3 regions of the Streptomyces sp. NPDC107575 genome follow, and region 2 is predicted to be linked to each of the others. Evidence: riboswitches for the same ligand, from Rfam matches in the RefSeq annotation. Region 2 holds a riboswitch; each other region holds the start of a gene.
The links. Region 2 has a riboswitch for cobalamin ahead of nrdI (class Ib ribonucleoside-diphosphate reductase assembly flavoprotein NrdI). Riboswitches for the same ligand answer to the same signal wherever they lie in the genome.
Positions count from the first base shown of each region.

Region 1 (6,692 bases), on a different contig from region 2:
AAGATCGTCTACGCCCATGAGCTGAACGTCCCCGTGGGCAAGGCCCAACTGCCCATCGCCGAACAGGTCGCCGCCGCCCGCAAGGCCCATCCGGAAGGAGACGTCAGCGCCGTGCGGCCGTCGCCCGAGGCCGGGGCGACGACGCGCGTCATGCTCTCCGGTGTCGTGGGAGTCGACGCCGACCACACGCTCGCGGTGTTCGTGAACCCGTACAACGGCGAGGTACGCGGCGCCCTCGAACAGTACGGATCGACCGGCGCGCTGCCCCTGCGCACCTGGATCGACGAACTCCACCGCGACCTCCACCTGGGCCAAGTGGGCCGCCTGTACAGCGAGTTCGCCGCGAGTTGGATGTGGGTGATCGCGGGTGGCGGACTCGTCCTCTGGTTCGCCCGCCGCCGCTCGCGTCGCGCGATCCGAGGGACGACCGGCCGCAGGCGCACCCTGTCGCTGCACGGATCGGTGGGAGTCTGGGCGGCGCTCGGACTCTTCTTCCTGTCCGCCACGGGCCTGACCTGGTCGACGTACGCGGGTGCCAGCATCACCGACCTGCGCGAAGCGCTCGGCCAGACCACACCGGCGGTCTCCGCGTCCGCCGCCCCTGCCTCCGGTGGTGAACACGCAGGGCACGACATGGGCGGATCGGGTGCTCCGGCAGGCGACGGCGGCGTCGGTCTGAACGCGGTGCTGGAGGCGGCCCGCGCCGAAGGCCTCTCGAACCCCGTGGAGATCGTCCCGCCCGCCGACCCCTCCTCGGCGTACGTCGTCCAGCAGATCCAGCGGAGTTGGCCGGAGAAGCAGGACGCCGTAGCCGTCGACCCGGCGAGCGGGCAGGTCACGGACGTCGTGCGGTTCGCCGACTACCCGGTGCTCGCCAAGCTGTCCCGCTGGGGCATCGACCTGCACACCGGCAACCTGTTCGGCCTCGTCAACCAGATCGCCCTCGCCGCCCTCGCCCTGGCGGTGGTGCTCCTCATCGTGTGGGGATACCGGATGTGGTGGCAGCGCGGGCGCGGTTCCGCCTTCGGGCGGCCGGTTCCGCGCGGTGCCTGGCAGCAGGTGCCGCCGTACGTCGTGGTGCCGGCGATGGTGGTGATCGCCGTGCTCGGCTACTTCGTGCCGCTGCTCGGCCTGCCGCTCGCGGCGTTCATGCTCTGCGACATCGTGCTCGGCGAGATCGCGTACAGGCGGGGCAAGCGGACGTACGCGCCTGTTGCCTGATGTAGGCCGCTGAACGCCCTCGCCCCTGGTGCCGGAGTGCCGGAGTTGCCGACATCAGGGGCGGGGCCGGATGGCATGATGTCCGGGAACACGGGCGACGGCGGCCCGAGGAAACCGGTGTGAATCCGGTGCGGTACCGCCACTGTGATCGGCGAGCGGATCCCGGAAGACCACTGCCCCGTGAGGGCGGGAAGGCCGGGGCGAGCACGGACCCGAGAGCCAGGAGACTCACGCTGTCGCCCCCTCGAAGCAATCCGGGGCGGAACTCCCCGGCCAGAGGGAGGATGCTCCATGTCCCGACGACGACGCGCCGACGCCCCGGCACCCGCGGCGGGCCGGGCGGTTCCGTGCCGCCTGGTCGTGTGCCGCGACTGCTGCTGCGGCACGGTCAAGGTCAGCGGCGACCACGCGGCGCAGACGGCCCGGTTGCGGGAGATCGCCCCGCTGCGGATCTCCGAGTGCCTCGACGTCTGCGAACAGGCCAACGTCATCGTCGTGCAGCCCTCCGCCGCCGGACGGGCGGCCGGAGCGCGGCCGGTGTGGCTGGGCCTGGTCAACGACCGTGACGCCACCGAGGACATCGCGGACTGGGTGCGGGCGGGCGGACCGGGAGTGGCACCGTGCCCCGAGATCCTGGAGTTCTACGTCATCAAGCCGCCGCGCAGGGCCCCGATCTCATGACCGCGGTGCCGTCGGAACAGGTCACCGAGGCGCTGCGTGACGTGGCGGCACGACTCGGCGGCTTCTTCGCCCTCGACACGACGCCGGCACGGTCGGCGGGCGCGCGGCTCGTCCACGCAGGCCTCGCCGAACGCGCCCGGGCCGTCAACGACCACTACGACACCGCCGCCGAACCCCGCATCGGCGCCTCCATCGCCCACCTCGGCCTCGCGGCACGCCTCTGGTCACCGGTCCTCGCCTGCGCGCTCGTCCACGGGATCGTGCCGAGCGTGAGCGCGGTGGAGTGGTCGGGGGAGGGGCCGGCCCTCCGCCTGCCGGGCCCGGAGGGATGCCGCGCGCCGGAGCTCCCGGCACTGGCCGACGCGGTGTACGAGGAGGTCGACCACGTGCTGGAGCAGGTCGAGAGCGGCCTCGCCATCAAGGTGGCACCGCGCCTGCTGGCCGGCAATTCGGCCTCGGCGCTCGTCGGATCGGCGGCGCAATTGCTGCGGATCCGGCCGGACTTGAAGACAGAAGTCACCTTTCTGGCACGGGAGTTGCTGGAGACGGGCAGGCTGCGGGACACGGGTCGGATCATCGGCCCGGGTCCGACGTTCCGCCGCCGCAGCTGCTGTCTCTTCTACCGGGCCCCGAACGGCGGCAAGTGCGGAGACTGCTGTCTGGTGGGATGACGACGACACGGTGGGAGGGAGTGGGGGCGAGTTGGCGCGTACAGCCAGGAACTCCCCGCTCTTTCTGATGTCCTGCGTTGCGACAGCTGACGTTCTTGACGTTCTTCGCATGCGAGAGAGAGCCGCGATTCATGTTGATCACCGCCGCGCGTGTCCTGACCGGACCTGATCTTCGCGTTGTCGCCGACGGGGCGGTGCTCGTACGCGAGGGCGTCCTCGCCGCCGTCGGTCCGCGCGAGGAGGTCGAGCCCCAGGCACGGCCCGACGAACCTCGGCTCGACTTCCCGGCCGGGACGGTCCTCCCGGGCCTGATCGACGCCCACGTGCACCTCTGCTTCGACGCGGGACCGGACCCCGTATCCACGCTCCAGGAACAGGACGACGAGGCGCTGTTCGCGGCGATGGCGGCGCGGGCGCGGCAACTACTGGCCGTCGGCGTCACGACGGCCCGCGACCTCGGCGACCGCAACGGCCTCGCCGTGCGCCTCGCGCGGGACATCGAGCAGGGTTCGGCCGTCGGGCCGCGGGTCGTCTCCGCGACGACCCCCGTCACTCCGCCCGGTGGCCACTGCTGGTTCCTCGGCGGCGAGGTCTCGGGGCCGGACGAAGTCCGTCGGCTGGTGCGGGGCAATGCCGAGTCCGGTGCCCGAGTCATCAAGGTGATGGCGACCGGCGGCGGACTCACCAAGGGTGGGGCCGCGAGCTGGGAGTCGCAGTTCTCCGGCGAGGAGTTGGCGGCGCTCGTCGACGAGGCGCACCGCGCCGGACTGCCGGTCGCCGCGCACGCACACGGCGCGGACGGCATCACCGCGGCGGTCGCGGCGGGCGTCGACACCATCGAGCACTGCACGTGGATGACGGCCGACGGATTCGAGGTCCGCGAGGACGTGCTCGACCAGATCGTCCAGCAGAACATCTACGTCTGCCCCACGGTCAGCCCGAACTGGCGGATGCTGCCGAAGTTCTTCGGCGCGGATCGCGCCGAGGCCATGTTCGACGTGATCCGTCGGACGGCCGAGGCCGGGGCGCGGCTGATCGCGGGAACCGACGCGGGCGTCCAGCGCGCCGGTTTCGACGGCCTGCCCGCCGCCCTCACGTTCTACGAGCACCTGGGCCTGCCCAACGACCGCGTTCTCGCGATGGCGACGACGGAGGCCGCTCACGCGCTTGGCCTCGACGAGACGACCGGCCAACTCACTCCCGGCTACAGCGCGGACGTCCTGGTGGTGGAGGGTGATCCGCTGACGGATCTGACCGCGTTGCAGGCGGTCGAGACGGCGCTCGCGGCGGGCAGGCGGTAACACGCAGTAAGAGTGGGGGAGTTGCTCAGTTCCCCGCGCACGGGTCTTCGCCCTCGGCCAGTGGCCGGGTGTCGGCCGCCAGGCAGGAGGAGTGCACGCGTCACCGCTCACCGCCGAAGTGGTCGCGGAGCGCGTCGCTGCAATCGTCGTCGTTGGCATTCCGGATGCGCGAGAACGCCACCACTCCATCCTTCTTGCCGTCCCGCTCGTTCTTCGCCAACTGCTTCTCGATGGAGGCGATCAGCTCGGCGCACTGGGCACTGACCGGCTTCTCGGGCCGCGGGTCGGGCTCCGAGGAGGTGTTCAACCCGTACGTGGCGGCGAGCCCGGCGGCGCACAGCACCGCCCACGTGACGATCCACGCGCGACGGCTGGTCGGTATCGGTCTTGGCACCCCGGCATCCTACGAGCCCCGTGCAGTTGCCGTGGGAACGGGAGTTCACCCCGCAGGCGGCGCGAGGTGCCGGTCCGCGGTCCAGAGCCGGTCACCGACGACCGTCGCCAACTGGACCAGATCTCCCGCCACCAAGTCCCAGTCCCCATCGGGCGCCAGGTCCTTCGCCTGCGTGGGCCCGTACTCGGTCGGCCGTGCGATGAACGCGGTCCGGAGGCCCGCGTCCCGGGCGGCCCGCAGGTCCTCGTTGTGTGCCGCGGCGAGCATGACCTGCTCGGGACGCAGCCCCAGGAACGAGGCCGCCCGCTCGTAGGCCTGCCGCTGCGGTTTGTACGCGCGGGTGATGTCAGAGGCGACGATCACGTCCCAGGGGAGGCCCGCGTGCTTGGCCAGGCGGGCGAGGAGCGCGAGATTACCGTTGGACAGCGCTCCGACCGTGACACTGCGGGCGAGTCGTGCCAGGCCGGCCGCCGAATCCGGCCAGGCGGGCAGCCGATGCCACGCCTCGTTGAGCCACGTCAGCTCGATCTCGTCGAAGGCGGCGGGGTCGACTCCGTGCTCGGCGAGCACGATCCGCAGGTTCTCCGCGTGGAGAACGTCGAGCGGCGTGAAGTCCCGCTCGCCGTTGCGTACGGGTTCCATCGCCGGCTGGTACAGCGCCCGCCAGCGCATGGCGAACGCCGTCCCGTCGAGGGTCAGGCGATGACGTGAGGCGAAGTCGTCGACGGCGGACGCGACACCAGTCCGCCAGTCGACGACCGTGCCGAAGGTGTCGAACAGCACGGCCTCGATCTGTGGGGTTCGCCCATCCACTGACATCGACCCTTCGTAGGCGGCGCGGACGGCCACGCGCGGCGGCACGAAAGATCATGATGCGCTCCGGGTGCAGGCGGGGTAAAGGCATCAGGGGGACGGGTCAGGTGCTGAGTGCGTGTCCGGTCGTTGAGTCGACGTGCTCGGGGACCTCGTCATGGCGATCGCCCACGGTCGGTGTCCCGGTGGGCTCAAACATGAGGATCGCGGCGCCGGAGGGGGCGCACGGCTTGTGCTCTGTGCCTCGGGGGACGGTGAAGACCGCCCCCTGTGGGAGCAGGACCGTGCGCTCCCCGTCGGGCTCGCGCAGGGAGATCCGCAGCTCACCGTCGAGCACCAGGAAGAACTCGTCGGTGTCTTCGTGCACGTGCCAGATGTGTTCGCCCTCGACCTTGGCGATGCGGACGTCGTAATCGTTGACGCGCGTGACGATGCGGGGGCTCCACAAGGCATCGAAGGAGTCCAGCGCCTTGCTGAGGGAGATGGGTTCGCTGTTCATGTGCTCATCCTGAGCCGTTTCGCTCGACCACCGCGAGTGCTAGGAATTGCATATGGCGAAAGAATCCTCGCACGCAGCTCACGCGGCGGGCGTACACCGGGTCGTCGTGATCGTGGACGAGAACTCGAACCCCTTCGAGCTCGGCTGCGCGACCGAGGTCTTCGGTCTGCGCAGACCGGAGATCGGCCGTGATCTCTACGACTTCAGGCTCTGCTCTCCCGAGCCCCACACCCTGATGCGAGACGGATTCTTCACGCTCACGGGAGTCGCCGACCTGGAAGCGGCGGACGCGGCGGACACCTTGATCGTCCCCAATCGCCCGGACGTCGAAGTGCCCCGCCGTCCCGCTGTGCTCGATGCCGTCCGCCGGGCACACGCCCGCGGTGCGCGTCTGGTCGGCTTCTGCAGCGGTGCCTTTACGCTGGCCGAGGCCGGAGTCCTCGACGGGCGCCGGGCCACCGCGCACTGGCAATGGTCGGAGTCCTTCCGGACCCGCTTCCCCTCTGTCCAGCTCGAGACAGACGTGCTGTTCGTGGACGACGGTGACATCCTCACCGCAGCAGGCAGTGCAGCTGCGCTCGATCTTGGGCTGCATCTGGTCCGCCGCGACTACGGCGCGGAGGTCGCCAACTCGGTGAGCCGGCGGCTGGTCTTCGCGGCGCATCGGGACGGCGGGCAGCGGCAGTTCGTGGAGCGCCCCGTCCCCGACCTGCCGGACGAGTCCTTGGCACCTGTCCTGGCCTGGGCCCAGGAACGGCTGGACTCACCGCTCACCGTGTCCGGCCTCGCGGCGCGTGCGGCGGTCAGTCCGGCGACGCTGCATCGCCGCTTCCAGGCGCAACTGGGCACGACCCCGCTGGCGTGGCTGACAGGGGAACGGCTGGCTCTGGCATGCCGATTGATCGAGCGAGGCGAGTCCCGTTTCGAGGTGGTCGCGCGACGCAGCGGGCTTGGCACCGCTGCCAATCTGCGCACGCTGATGCGCCGCGCGACCGGCATCACACCGTCTGCGTACAAGCGCCGGTTCGGGCCGGAGGTGGGGGCTTTTCCTGCAGGTGGACCGCGCGCCGGGCGATGAGCCGGTCCATGCCCACTGACCTCGGCGGACGTCC
Region 1 is NZ_JBVKBG010000001.1:687,157-693,848, forward strand. It holds gene ACZ7L4_RS03205 (PepSY-associated TM helix domain-containing protein) at 1-1,221, shown strand, start outside; cobalamin riboswitch at 1,329-1,451, shown strand; gene ACZ7L4_RS03210 ((2Fe-2S) ferredoxin domain-containing protein) at 1,513-1,902, shown strand; gene ACZ7L4_RS03215 ((2Fe-2S)-binding protein) at 1,899-2,573, shown strand; gene ACZ7L4_RS03220 (amidohydrolase family protein) at 2,705-3,874, shown strand; gene ACZ7L4_RS03225 (hypothetical protein) at 3,975-4,268, opposite strand; gene ACZ7L4_RS03230 (haloacid dehalogenase type II) at 4,314-5,087, opposite strand; gene ACZ7L4_RS03235 (cupin domain-containing protein) at 5,185-5,580, opposite strand; gene ACZ7L4_RS03240 (GlxA family transcriptional regulator) at 5,633-6,658, shown strand.
Region 1: it holds a riboswitch for cobalamin, as region 2 does, so the genes downstream of both, ACZ7L4_RS03210 ((2Fe-2S) ferredoxin domain-containing protein) here and nrdI (class Ib ribonucleoside-diphosphate reductase assembly flavoprotein NrdI) in region 2, are expected to answer to the same signal.

Region 2 (6,692 bases):
GCTGCCCAGAACCGTGACGTTCTGGGCGGGCTTGATCCAGGTGGACCCGCCGACGTCGCGCAGCGCGACCCGCAGGTTGTCGTGCAGCCGCTCCACGAAGCGGTCGCGGTTGCGCCCCTTGAGGAAGACCTCGCCGTGCTTGAGCAGCACGCACGGGCCGAAGGGCGCGGTGGCCCGCTGGGCGGGCACGTGGGGAGTCGTGGACATGAGTCTCAGAAGTCCCAGTCGTCGTCGTCCGTGTCCTCGGCCTTGCCCATGACGTACGACGAACCGGACCCGGAGAAGAAGTCGTGGTTCTCGTCCGCGGCGGGGGACAGGGCGGCGAGGATCTCGGGGTTGACCTCGGTCTCGTCCGCGCCGAAGCGCGCCGGGTAACCGAGGTTCATCAGCGCCTTGTTGGCGTTGTAGCGCACGAACACCGCGACGTCGTCCATGAGGCCGAGCGGCTCGTACAGCTCGCCCGAGTAGCGCAGCTCCAATTCGTAGAGTTCGTCGAGGAGTTCGAGCGTGAAGACGCGCATGGCCTCCTGCTCCGCAGGGGTCCGCTTCTCCAGGCCGCGCTGGTACTTGTAGCCCGAGTAGTAGCCGTGCACCGCCTTGTCGCGCAGGATCAGGCGGATCATGTCGGCGGTATTGGTCAGCAGCGCGTGCGTGGAGAAGTGCAGCGGCAGGTAGAAACCCGCGTACAGCAGAAGTGACGACAGCAGGGTCGAGGCGACCTTCCGCTTGAGGGGGTCGTCGCCGTAGTAGTGCTGCAGGACGGCCTTGCAGCGCTGCTGGAGGATGTCGTTGCCGACCGCCCATTCGTAGGCGTCGTCGATCTCCGGGGTGGTGGAGAGCGTGGAGAACACCGACGAGTAGCTGCGGGCGTGCACCGCCTGCATGAAGGCGATGTTGGTGTACACCGCCTCCTCGTGCTCGGTCCGCGCGTCCTGGATCTGTACGATCTCGCCGACCGTGGCCTGCACGGTGTCCAGCATGGTCAGACCGGTGAACACCCGCATGGTGAGGGTGCGTTCCTCGGCGCTGAGCCGCTGCTGCCAGGCGGTGATGTCGTTGGACAGCGGCACCTTCTCGGGGAGCCAGAAGTTCGAGGTCAGCCGGTTCCACACCTCCAGGTCCTTCTCGTCGGTGACCCGGTTCCAGTTGACGGGGCGCAGCCGGGCGGCCGGGTCGTGACGGTAGGAGGGAGGCGTGACCGACAGCTCGGTCAGGGAGGGGAGGGTGGTCATGATCGTGCCTTCGCAGCGTCGTTCTGAGGGCGGGCAGGGGCGGGGCGGGCGGTCGTCACAGCGTGCAGGCCAGGCAGTTCTCGATCTCGGTGCCTTCCAGCGCCTCCTGCCGCAGCCGGATGTAGTAGAGCGTCTTGATGCCCTTGCGCCAGGCCTGGATCTGGGCCTTGTTCAGGTCGCGGGTGGTGGCCGTGTCCCGGAAGAAGAGGGTGCAGCTCAAGCCCTGGTCGACGTGCTGAGTGGCGGCCGCGTACGTGTCGATGATCTTCTCGTAGCCGATCTCGTACGCGTCCTCGAAGTACTCCAGGTTGTCGTTGTCCATGCCGGGCGCCGGATAGTAGACGCGGCCGAGCTTGCCCTCCTTGCGGATCTCCACCTTGGAGGCGATCGGGTGGATGGACGCCGTGGAGTCGTTGATGTAACTGATCGAACCGGTCGGCGGCACCGCCTGGAGGTACTGGTTGTAGATGCCGTGCTCCTGGACCGAACGCTTCAGCTCACGCCAGTCGTCCTGCGTGGGCAGGGTGATGCCCGAGTCGGCGAACAGGGCGCGCACTCGATCGGCGGCCGGCTCCCATACCCGGTCGGTGTACGTGTCGAAGTAGGAGCCGTCCGCGTACCGCGTGGTCTCGAACCCGTCGAAGGCCGTGCCGCGCTCGGCGGCGAGCTGGTTGGAGGCGCGCAGGGCGTGGAAGGCGACGGCGTAGAAGTACATGTTCGTGAAGTCGACGCCCTCCTCACTGCCGTAGTGGATGCGCTGCGCGGCGAGGTAGCCGTGCAGGTTCATCTGGCCGAGGCCGATGGCGTGCGAGCGGTCGTTGCCGTGCGCCACCGACGGCACCGCGTCGATGTTCGACTGGTCGGAGACCGACGTCAGACCGCGCACGGCCGCTTCGACGGTCGCTCCGAAGTCCGGTGAGGCCATCGCGGTGGCGATGTTCATCGAGCCCAGGTTGCAGGAGATGTCCTTGCCGACGGTCTCGTAGCCGAGCGACGTGTCGTATGTGCTGGGCGTGTTGACCTGGAGGATCTCCGAGCACAGGTTGGACATGTTGATCCAGCCGGGGATCGGGTTGGACCGGTTCACCGTGTCCTCGAACAGCAGGTACGGGTAGCCGGACTCGAACTGCAGCTCTGCGATGGTCTTGAAGAACTCGCGGGCGCTCAGCGTCGTCCTGCGGATGTTCGGGTTGGCGACGAGGTCGTCGTAGTGCTCGCTGACCGACAGGTCCGACAGCGGCTTGCCGTACTCGCGCTCCACGTCGTACGGCGAGAACAGGTGCATGTCCTCGTTGCGCTTGGCGAGTTCGAAGGTGATGTCCGGGACGACGACGCCGAGCGAGAGCGTCTTGATGCGGATCTTCTCGTCCGCGTTCTCCCGCTTGGTGTCCAGGAACCGCATGATGTCCGGGTGGTGCGCGTGCAGATACACCGCGCCCGCGCCCTGTCGCGCGCCGAGCTGGTTGGCATAACTGAACGAGTCCTCAAGGAGCTTCATCACGGGGACGACACCGGACGACTGGTTCTCGATCTTCTTGATCGGGGCGCCCTGCTCGCGCAGGTTCGTCAGGAGAAGGGCAACTCCACCGCCGCGCTTGGACAGTTGGAGCGCGGAGTTGATACCGTGGCCGATCGACTCCAGGTTGTCCTCGACGCGCAGCAGGAAGCAGGAGACCAGCTCGCCGCGCTGGGCCTTCCCGGCGTTGAGGAAGGTGGGCGTGGCCGGCTGGAAGCGGCCCGTCATCATCTCGTCGACGAGCCGGGAGGCCAACTCGCCGTCGCCCGCGCCCAGATACAGGGCGGTCGCGACGACACGGTCCTCGTACCGCTCCAGATAGCGGGTGCCGTCGAAGGTCTTCAGCGTGTACGACGTGTAGTACTTGAAGGCGCCGAGGAACGTGCGGAAGCGGTGTTCGTGCGCGTACGCCTGCCGGTACAGGTCCTCGACGACGTCCCAGTCGTAACGCCGGATCGGTTCCGCCTCGTAGTAGTCGTTCTCGACGAGGTAGTCGATCTTCTCCTTCAGGCTCGGGAACGTGAGCGTGTTCGGGTTGACGTGCTGGAGGAAGTACTGGCGGACGGCCTCGCGGTCCTTGTCGAACTGGATACGTCCGTCGCAGTCGTACATGTTCAGCATCGCGTTGAGCGTGTGGTAGTCCTTGCGCGTGCCGACCGACTCGCGCTGGGACGCGGCGGGGACCGGCACGGTCGTGGTGGAAGTGCTCACGCCGTCTGCCCCACCAGCTCCGGTCGCCTCGTTGACGACAGTCGTGTCCAAAACTTCTCCAGCCCCTCTCGTACGGCACGGACGTCGCGCTCCGTGCCCAGCAGTTCGAATCGGTACAGCTCGGGGACCTTGCACTTCGCCGAGATGACGCGCCCGGCGAGGCAGTAGTCGGCACCGAAGTTGGTGTTGCCCGAGGCGATCACGCCGCGCAGCAGGGCGCGGTTGGCCTCGATGTTCAGGAAGCGGATCACCTGTTTGGGCACCGCGCCCGCGCGCTCGCCGCCGCCGTAGGTCGGCACGATCAGCACGTACGGCTCGGTGACGGTCGGCATGCCCTCGCGATGGGGGCGCAGGGGGATCCGCGTCGCGGGCAGGTCAAGACGCTCCACGAAGCGCTTGGTGTTCTCCGAGACGCTGGAGAAATACACGAGACCACTCACGGTCTCTCGCCTCCCTCTCCTCGTTCCCGTGTCGTTCTCGATCGAGGACGGGAAGGAAGGCGGGCGGGTGCGGCGGAAAGGGGGACACGCGGGTACGAAGTACCTCTGCCCCGGTCCGAGCCACAGCCACGCGGCCCTCCCTCGGGGCCTCGAAGCGCGCGCACCACGGTCCGGTGCGCGCGCCGGTGGCAGGTCTTCGGACTTGCGGGCACATCCTCCGGACGACGGAGGACACCTACTGGCCGTCGCTTCCCGGGCCCGGATTCACCCGGCCCAGTGCGTATGACGGCGGTCGTTCCCGCTCACCGCTGCGGGGCAGTCCCGGTCTTTCACCGGGTTCCCTCTTGCCTCACCAGACCGTCAAGCCCGGTGAACCACCAGCGAGAGCAACACTACATCTAGGTTTCCTGGATTTCAGTTAGGCCAGATGTTGTGTCGCACACAAAAGTTAGGTGAACCTAACTTCAAGGGGTGTGTGGGCGGGGCCGACCGCCCCGTGCCCCCTTGGCTTCGGTGAGTGCGCGTGCGTGCCGGATGTGGTTCTGGAGCTCCGCGGTGAAGGCGCCGGTATCGGGTATTGCCCGGTCGGTGCCGGGCGATGTCTCTTCCTGTGCCGCATCGAGCCGTTCCAGAAAGTCGGCCACATCGCTGAGTGCTCTCCGCAGTGACTGCATACGCGCTCCCTGGGCCCCCAGCTGCCTGCGCAGGGCGAGGAGGGACTCGTACTGCTTGACCGGTACGGCGATCATGGGTTTTCCGTTGACGACTACGGTCGTCGGCTCTTGCTTCACGACTGTCCCCCTGCTTCGTGAAAAAGCGCTCGGGTGCAGCGGTGGGGGCGCCGGCGCTCCGCGCGGCCGGCACCCCCACCGCGATGCGTCAGGCCGGGTCGAGGTCCGCTCGCACGGTGCGTGCGGCGGACACCAGGTTTTCCAGGGAGGCGCGGGTCTCGGGCCAGCCGCGGGTCTTCAGGCCGCAGTCCGGGTTGACCCACAGCCGCTCGGCGGGAATGGCCTCAAGTCCCGTACGCAGCAGGATGGATACCTCCTCGGCATTCGGGATGCGGGGGGAGTGGATGTCGTAGACGCCGGGACCCGCCTCGCGCGGGTAGCCGTGCTCGGCCAGTTCGCGGGCGACCTGCATGTGCGAGCGGGCGGCCTCCAGGCTGATGACATCGGCGTCGAGATCGTCGATGGCCTGGACGATGTCGCCGAACTCGGCGTAGCACATGTGCGTGTGGATCTGCGTCTCCGGCCGCACCCCCGCCGTCGACAGCCGGAACGCCTCGGTCGCCCACTCCAGGTACGCGGCGTGGTCGGCGGCGCGCAGCGGCAGGGTCTCGCGCAGGGCCGGCTCGTCGACCTGGACGATCGAAGTGCCGTTCGCCTCAAGGTCGCCCACCTCGTCGCGCAGGGCGAGGGCGACCTGGCGTGCCGTGTCGCCGAGCGGCTGGTCGTCGCGGACGAAGGACCACGCGAGCATGGTGACCGGGCCGGTGAGCATGCCCTTGACGGGCCGGTCCGACAGCGACTGCGCGTACGAGGTCCAGCGCACCGTCATCGGTGCGGGGCGGGAGATGTCGCCGGCGAGGACCGGCGGGCGGACGTAGCGGGTGCCGTAGGACTGCACCCATCCGTGCTGCGTGGCCAGGTAGCCGGTCAGCTGTTCGGCGAAGTACTGCACCATGTCGTTGCGCTCGGGCTCGCCGTGCACGAGGACGTCGATCCCGGTCTTCTCCTGGAAGGAGATGACGTCGCGGATCTCGTTCTTGATGCGCTCCTCGTAGCCGGCCGTGTCGATGTGGCCGGTGCGCAGGTCGGCCCGGGCGGTGCGCAGTTCGGTCGTCTGCGGGAACGAGCCGATGGTCGTGGTCGGCAGCAGCGGAAGGCCCAGGTGGGCGCGTTGGGCCGCCGCCCGCTCCGGGTACGCCTGGGCGCGACGGGTGTCGGACTCCGTGACGGCGGCGGCACGGGCGCGCACCGCCGGGTCGCGGGTGATCGGCGACGTGGCGCGGGAGGACAGCGCGGCCCGGTTGACCGCCAGCTCGGCGGTGATCGCGTCCGTACCCTGGGCCAGGCCCTTGGAGAGGGCGACGATCTCGGCGGTCTTCTGGCGGGCGAAGGCCAGCCAGCGCAGGATCTGCGGGTCGACGTCCTTCTCCAGGGCGGCGTCCAGCGGGACGTGCAGCAGAGAGCAGGATGCGGCGACGTCGACGCGGTCGGCGAGGCCGAGGAGGGTGCCGAGTGTGGCGAGGGACTTCTCCAGGTCGTTGACCCAGATGTTGCGCCCGTTGACGACACCGGCGACCAGCCGCTTGCCGGACAGGCCGCCGACTGCGGCGAGCGCGCCGAGGTTGGCGGCCGCGGCATCGGTGAAGTCGAGGGCGAGCCCGTCGACCGGCGCCTTGGCGAGGACCGGCAGGGCGTCGCCGAGCCGGTCGAAGTAGGAGGCCACAAGGAGCTTCGGCCGGTCGGTCGCGGTACCGAGCTCGCGGTAGGCGCGCTCGGCGGCGTTGAGCTCGGCCGCGGTACGGTCCTGGACCAGGGCGGGCTCGTCGAGCTGCACCCACTCGGCACCGGCGGCACGCAGGTCCGCGAGGACCTCGGCGTACACGGGCAGCAGCCGATCCAGCAGCGTCAGCGGGTCGAAGTCCGCGGCGACGCCCGGCGCCGGCTTCGAAAGGAGCAGGTACGTGACCGGGCCCACCAGAACCGGTCGGGCGGTGAGGCTCTCGGCGAGGGCCTCCTTCAGCTCGGCGACCTGCTTGGTGGAGTCGGCGGTGAACACCGTGTC
Region 2 is NZ_JBVKBG010000002.1:1,318,402-1,325,093, forward strand. It holds gene thiI (tRNA uracil 4-sulfurtransferase ThiI) at 1-207, opposite strand, end outside; gene nrdF (class 1b ribonucleoside-diphosphate reductase subunit beta) at 213-1,232, opposite strand; gene nrdE (class 1b ribonucleoside-diphosphate reductase subunit alpha) at 1,288-3,459, opposite strand; gene nrdI (class Ib ribonucleoside-diphosphate reductase assembly flavoprotein NrdI) at 3,456-3,899, opposite strand; cobalamin riboswitch at 4,070-4,293, opposite strand; gene ACZ7L4_RS12630 (hypothetical protein) at 4,364-4,690, opposite strand; gene metE (5-methyltetrahydropteroyltriglutamate--homocysteine S-methyltransferase) at 4,779-6,692, opposite strand, start outside.

Region 3 (6,692 bases), on a different contig from region 2:
CGTCGGCGCCGGCCACCAGGAGGGCCTTGCGGGGCGCCAGCATGTCGATGTTCGTCAGCTGCTCGAAGGCGAAGAACGACATGGGTGTGGTCGCCGTCCACGCGGTGGTGGAGTTGATCGAGCGCGGGTGGTGGCCGCGCTCGGTGCGGTAGTAGTCGAAGAAGCTCTTCGTGACCGGGTCGGCGTCCGCGGGGAGGGTCTTGGGCAGGACGCGGTTCGAGGGGGCGACGTTGCCGTTGTCGTCGAAGGGGACCTCGTGGGATCCGCGGGCGAAGGTGCCGTTCTCGGCGTCGGCCCAGCGCTGTCGGCTGACGTAGTCGACGACCTTCTGACGCTGCTCACGGGTGTAGGAGTCCTCGTGGCCGCGCGAAATGCTGCGCGACATGTCGTACATCGAGGCCGTGGCCACCGCCTTGATGCGGCTGTCCGCGGCCGCTGCGGTGAGCGCCATGCCGCTCAGGCCGCAGATGGCCTGCACGCCGATCCGTTCGCGGTCGACGATCTTCTGGAGGCCGAGGAAGTCGACCGCGGCACTGAAGTCCTCGGTGCAGACGTCGGGCGAGGCCACGTCGCGCACCGTGCCGCCGCTCTCTCCGGTGAAGGACGGGTCGAAGGCGAGAGCGACGTAGCCGCGGCGGGCGAACTCGTTGGCGTAGAGCCCCGACGACTGTTCCTTGACGGCGCCGAAGGGGCCGCTGAGCGCCAGGGCGGGCAGCTTGCCGCTGGCAGCATTCTTCGGTACGTAGAGGTCCGCTGCGACCGTGATGCCGTAGCGGTTCTTGAACCGTACGGAAGTCCGCCTGACGTTCCTGTCCAGGGCGAAGGTGTAGCCGGCCTGCCTCGTGGCGGCGCCGCCGGTGCGGCCGGTCTCGTCACCGTAGGCGGGCAGCGCCGTGAAGGACGCGGCGGCAGCGGCGCCGCCACCCGCGATCAGGCCGAGCGCTTTGCGACGTTCCATGGAGTGGACCTCATTCTCGGTCGTGAGGGAGAGGGAGCGAGGTGACGCGCGGGCCGGTGGTGTCCCGGCCGACGCGCGGTTCCAGGAGACCGTTTCCGCGGCAGGAGTGGCAGGTCGGGTTTGTGGGGGGTACCAGTTCAACCCCCCAACACCGCCCGGCGGTTTGCCGAGAGGCAGCAGGTCGCGGCGTGGTGGCGTGCCGGGGTGCCCGTGACACACACCCCGGCACGCCACCCGGGGCATCAGGCCGAGCCGAGCTCCCCGCGTACGATCCTGGCCGCGGCCACCAGGTTCTCCAAGGAGGTACGTGTCTCGGGCCAGGCGCGCGTCTTCAGGCCGCAGTCCGGGTTGACCCACAGTCGTTCGGCCGGGATGGCCTCAAGTCCCTTACGCAGCAAGGCGGCGGCCTCCTCCGGGCTCGGGACACGGGGGGAGTGGATGTCGTAGACACCCGGGCCCGCCTCGCGCGGGTAGCCGTGCCCGGCCAGTTCGCGGGCGACCTGCATGTGCGAGCGGGCGGCCTCCAGGCTGATGACATCGGCGTCGAGATCGTCGATGGCCTGGACGATGTCGCCGAACTCGGCGTAGCACATGTGCGTGTGGATCTGGGTGTCCGGACGGACCCCCGCCGTCGACAGGCGGAACGCCTCGGTCGCCCATTCCAGGTACGCGGCGTGGTCCGCGGTGCGCAACGGCAGGGTCTCGCGGAGCGCCGGCTCGTCGACCTGGACGATCGAAGTGCCGTTCGCCTCAAGGTCGTTGACCTCGTCGCGCAGGGCGAGGGCGACCTGGCGTGCCGTGTCGCCGAGCGGCTGGTCGTCGCGGACGAAGGACCAGGCGAGCATGGTGACCGGGCCGGTGAGCATGCCCTTGACCGGGCGGTCGGACAGCGACTGCGCGTACGACGTCCAGCGCACCGTCATCGGCGCGGGGCGGGAGATGTCCCCGGCCAGTACCGGCGGGCGCACGTAACGGGTGCCGTAGGACTGGACCCAGCCGTGCTGCGTGGCGAGGTACCCCGTCAGCTGCTCGGCGAAGTACTGCACCATGTCGTTGCGTTCGGGTTCGCCGTGCACGAGCACGTCGATGCCGGTCTTCTCCTGGAAGGAGACGACGTCGCGGATCTCGCTCCTGATCCGCTCCTCGTAGCCCGCGGTGTCGAGGCGTCCTGCCCTCAAGTCGGCGCGTGCCGTGCGCAGTTCGGCCGTCTGCGGGAAGGAGCCGATCGTCGTCGTGGGGAGCAGCGGCAGGCCCAGGTGGGTGCGCTGGGCGGCGGATCGCTCGGCGTAGGGCTGGGTGCGCCGGGTGTCCGCGGCGGTGACGGTGGCGGCGCGGGCCCGTACGGCCGGGTCGCGGGTGATGGGGGAGGCGGCGCGCGAGGAGAGGGCGGCGCGGCTCACCGCGAGCTCGGCGGTGATCGCGTCCGTGCCGCGGGTCAGGCCCTTGGCGAGGGTGGCGACCTCGGCGGTCTTCTGGCGGGCGAAGGAGAGCCAGCGCCGGATCTGCGGGTCGATGTCGCGCTCCCGGGCGGCGTCCAGCGGGACGTGCAGCAGCGAGCAGGAGGCGGCCGCGTCGACGCGGTCGGCGAGGCCGAGGAGGGTGCCGAGCGTGGCGAGGGACTTCTCCAGGTCGTTGACCCAGACGTTGCGGCCGTTGACGACGCCGGCGACGAGTCGCTTGCCGGGCAGGCCGCCGACCGACGCGAGCGCGTCGACGTTGGCGGCGGCCGCCTCGGTGAAGTCGAGGGCGAGGCCGTCGACCGGCGCCTTCGCGAGGATGGGCAGGGCGTCGCCGAGACGGTCGAAGTACGACGCGACGAGCAGCCTGGGCCGGTCGGTCGCCGTGCCGAGCTCGCGGCAGGCGCGCTCGGCCGCGGCGAGTTCGGCCGCGGTGCGGTCCTGGACCAGGGCGGGCTCGTCGAGCTGCACCCATGCGGCGCCGGCCGCGCGCAGGTCCGCGAGGACCTCCGCGTACACCGGCAGCAGCCGCTCCAGCAGCGTGAGCGGGTCGAAGTCGGCGGCGACGCCCGGCGCGGGCTTCGCCAGCAGCAGGTACGTGACCGGGCCGACCAGGACCGGGCGGGCCGCGAGCCCCTCGTCGCGGGCCTCCTTGAACTCGGCGACCTGCTTGGTGGAGTCGGCGGTGAACACCGTGTCAGGCCCCAACTCCGGCACCAGATAGTGATAGTTGGTGTCGAACCACTTGGTCATCTCCAGCGGCGCCACGTCCTGGGTGCCGCGGGCCATCGCGAAGTACCCGTCCAGGGCGTCGGCCGCGACGGCGGCGCGGTGGCGCTCAGGGACGGCGCCCACCATGACGGTGGTGTCCAGGACGTGGTCGTAGTACGAGAAGTCGCCGGTGGGGACCTCGTCGATACCGGCCGAGACGAGTTCCTGGCGGTTGGTGCGGCGCAGTTCGGCGGCGGTGGCACGCAGGGCGTCGGCGGTGACGCGGCCCTTCCAGTACCCCTCGATCGCCTTCTTGAGCTCCCGGCCGATGCCCTGGCGCGGGTAGCCGTGCACGGTGGCCCGTGCTGCCGCGGCTGCGGTCCTGGTGGTCACGGAGTTCTCCTTCGAGAGACGTATCCCATGGATCCCGGGGACCGGAACGCGTGAAGGAGAGACACCACCGGCGGTGCGACCTCGCGCGGACGAGGCGCGGTGGTCCGCCTGATGTGTTCGCCGACCCGCCCTCGAGGTCACCGGGATGTCCGCGCACGCGTCGTACGAGCACGGGCAGATGGCAGGTCTTCGGACTCGCGGGCACGTCCTTCGAACGAACGAGGACACCTACTGGCCGTCGCTTCCCAGGTCCCGTCTGTCGGACCCAGTGCGTGTGACGGCGGTCGTTCCCACTCACCGCTGCGGGGCAGTCCCGGATTCCCACCGGGTTCCCTCTTGCGACGCATCCCGCCTGGCTGACGGGGCGAACCAGCTGCACCACCCACCCTAAGGGCTGGTCGCACGTGGCGTTGCACAATGCGGGCATGGATCACACAGTCATGAAGGTCGTCGCGGCGGCCGTCGTCGAGAACGGGCGGCTGCTCGTCGTCAGCAAGCAGGCGGCGCCGGACGTCTACTTCGTTCCGGGCGGCAAGCCCGAGCCGGGCGAGGAACCGGAGGAGACGCTCGTACGGGAGCTGCGCGAGGAACTGGGCGTCGAGCCCGGCCGCCTCGAACCGCTCGCCGTGGTGGAGGAGCGGGCGGCTCTGGAGGGCGTGCCGATGCACCTCACGGTCTTCGCCACGACGCTGATGGGCGATCCGGTGCCGGCGGCCGAACTGTCCGCCCTGCGCTGGACCGACGGCCGCGAGCCGGGCCTCAGGCTGGCCCCCGCCGTCGAACACCATTTGCTGCCGCTTTTGCGGGAGTTGGGGTGGATGGAGCCGGTTGCAGGGTGACCACCGGGCCGCGGAGGCCGGTCATCGCCCACCGGTAGTGGGGGAGTCGTACGTCGGCAGGGTGAAGGTGTCGGCCGGTGGGGCCAGGAAGCGGGACAGCACGGTGCTGACGGGCTTGCTGGTCGTGGTGCGCAGGACGGTGTTGAGGGTGGCGATGCGCGCCTTGGTACGGGGGCTGAATGCGCTTCGAGTGGGGCCCGGTAGGGGCGGAACGGCTCGCGGCCGATGTGACCTGCCTGGTCGTCGTCGACGTGCTGTCGTTCACCACGTCTGTGACGGTCGCGGTCGATGCGGGAACGCGGGTGTTCCCCTGTCGCTGATGGACGCCGCCTTGGCGGTGGGGCGCCGAGCGGTCACCGAGGCTTCACCGTGGTCGCCGCCTCGTTGCGGAATGCGACAGCCGTCGGGCGGTGGCTCGGCGCCCAGGGGTACGGGAGCGTCGAGCGCCCTGTCGGGGTGATCGCCGCTGGTGAGCGTTGGTCCCGGATCCATCCGCTGCGGTCGCGGCCTGCTCGTCCGGGAGCGAACTCGAGGCCGCCGGGTTCGCCGAGGATGTCACTGTCGCCGCGGAGTTGGACGTCAGTGAGGTGGTTCCGGTGCTGACCGGCGGCGCCTTCGTCGGCGCCGGCCGATCGCGCGATTCTGCTGGTTGGGTCAGGCCGTGAGCAGGTACTTCCCGGGAGTGGGCACAGTGGGCGAATTGCGGAAGTCCGGGGATGTTCGCCCCAATGAGCCTTGCACTGTGCAAATATGGGCGGAGTGCCTGGCGGCTGTGGCGTTGCCATGCCCGAACTCATTGGGTCAGTAGGCGGGTTGGATGAAGCAGATCCCGGCGTTGTGGTTCGTGCTGCACGTGGCGTGCGCCCTCTGCCACGCACAGGCGGCCCGGCTGGAGTTCGCGCAACCTGGAGTGCACCCGGCGAGCTGGTACAGCTGGGCGGTGGGGGAGCGCGGCGCGTACCAGCGAGTGCGTGACTCCCGGCTGTGGTGGCTGATCGTGGAAAGCGGCGGCTACTCCAACGGCATGGGTGAGAACGTCGGCGAGGTCGAGGCGCTGCGGTACTGGGCGGCGTTCGAGTACCCGCGGACCCAGGCTCGGGTGCACACGGCGGGCCTGAAGGGGGATGCGGGCTTCTGTCCGCAGTGCGACGTGGCGTACTGCGCCCGGCACTGGCGGGAAACGGCCTCGGGTGAGGTCAATTGTCCATTGGGGCACGGTAGCTGACCGTGCGGGTGTGACTGGGTCCGCAGGGGGGCGTCGATGTCCGACTCGATTGGGTAACGGGGCGCGCGGAGACTTCACGTGAGCGACGAAATCATTTGCATAGTCCAAAGACGGGGGAGGGCCGCCCGGCGAAGGCGGCTCGGACCAGTCACGACACATGTGGGAGCACCATGGCCGCCAGGACGCGCCAGGGCAGAAGGAACTGGGTGTTGTCCGGGCTGCCCGTCGTGGTGATGGCGGTGGTCACCGTCGTGGACCTCACGGCCGGTCCTGGGGTGGGGTTTCTCCCGCTGGTGTCGCTCGGACCCGCCTTCGCCGGGTTGATCGGCACGTGGCGTCGCACCGCGCTGATCGGAGCCGTGGCGCTGCTGCTGTGTGCGGGACTCGGGCACTACGACGGGCTGTTCGAGACGCGGCGCGGCTACACAGCGATGGCCTCGGTCGCCGGCGTGACGCTCGCGGGGGTGATAGCGGCGAGCACGCGCGGGCGGCGCGAGGCGGAACTGGCCAGTGTCCGCTCGATCGCCGAGGTGGCCCAGCGGGTGCTGCTGCGCCCGGTCCCGCGCAGCGCGGGACCGCTGCAGGTCGCCGTGTCCTACACGTCCGCCGTCGCGGAAGCGCGGATCGGCGGCGACCTGTACGAGGTCGTGGCCTCGCCGCACGGCGTGCGGGTGATCGTCGGCGACGTACAGGGCAAGGGGCTTGCCGCCGTGGAGACGGCAGCCCTGGTCCTGGGCACCTTCCGCGAGGCGGCGCACGACGAGCCGGACCTCGCTGCTCTCGCCGCCCGCCTCGAACGAAGCGTGGCCCGGGAGGTGAACGGCGAGAAGTTCGTGACCGCGGTCCTCGTCGAGGTGCGGGCCGAAGAGCGCGCCGCCGTGGTGCTGAACTGCGGGCATCCGGCCCCGATGCTCGTACGCGCCGACGGCTCCGTCGACTTCCCGCGCCCGCCCGCGTACGCGCTGCCGCTGGGTCTGGGTGAGCACGGGGGAGACCCGCCGCGGGCCTTTGGGATCGACTTCGTCCCCGGCGACCAACTCCTGCTCTATACCGACGGCGTCACCGAGGCCCGCGACACGGACGGGGCCTTCTACCCCCTGGAGGACCGG
Region 3 is NZ_JBVKBG010000012.1:34,945-41,636, reverse strand. It holds gene ACZ7L4_RS40445 (alpha/beta hydrolase) at 1-958, opposite strand, end outside; gene metE (5-methyltetrahydropteroyltriglutamate--homocysteine S-methyltransferase) at 1,201-3,519, opposite strand; cobalamin riboswitch at 3,683-3,908, opposite strand; gene ACZ7L4_RS40435 (NUDIX domain-containing protein) at 3,945-4,358, shown strand; gene ACZ7L4_RS40430 (hypothetical protein) at 4,538-4,678, shown strand; gene ACZ7L4_RS40425 (hypothetical protein) at 5,176-5,583, shown strand; gene ACZ7L4_RS40420 (PP2C family protein-serine/threonine phosphatase) at 5,754-6,692, shown strand, end outside.
Region 3: it holds a riboswitch for cobalamin, as region 2 does, so the genes downstream of both, metE (5-methyltetrahydropteroyltriglutamate--homocysteine S-methyltransferase) here and nrdI (class Ib ribonucleoside-diphosphate reductase assembly flavoprotein NrdI) in region 2, are expected to answer to the same signal.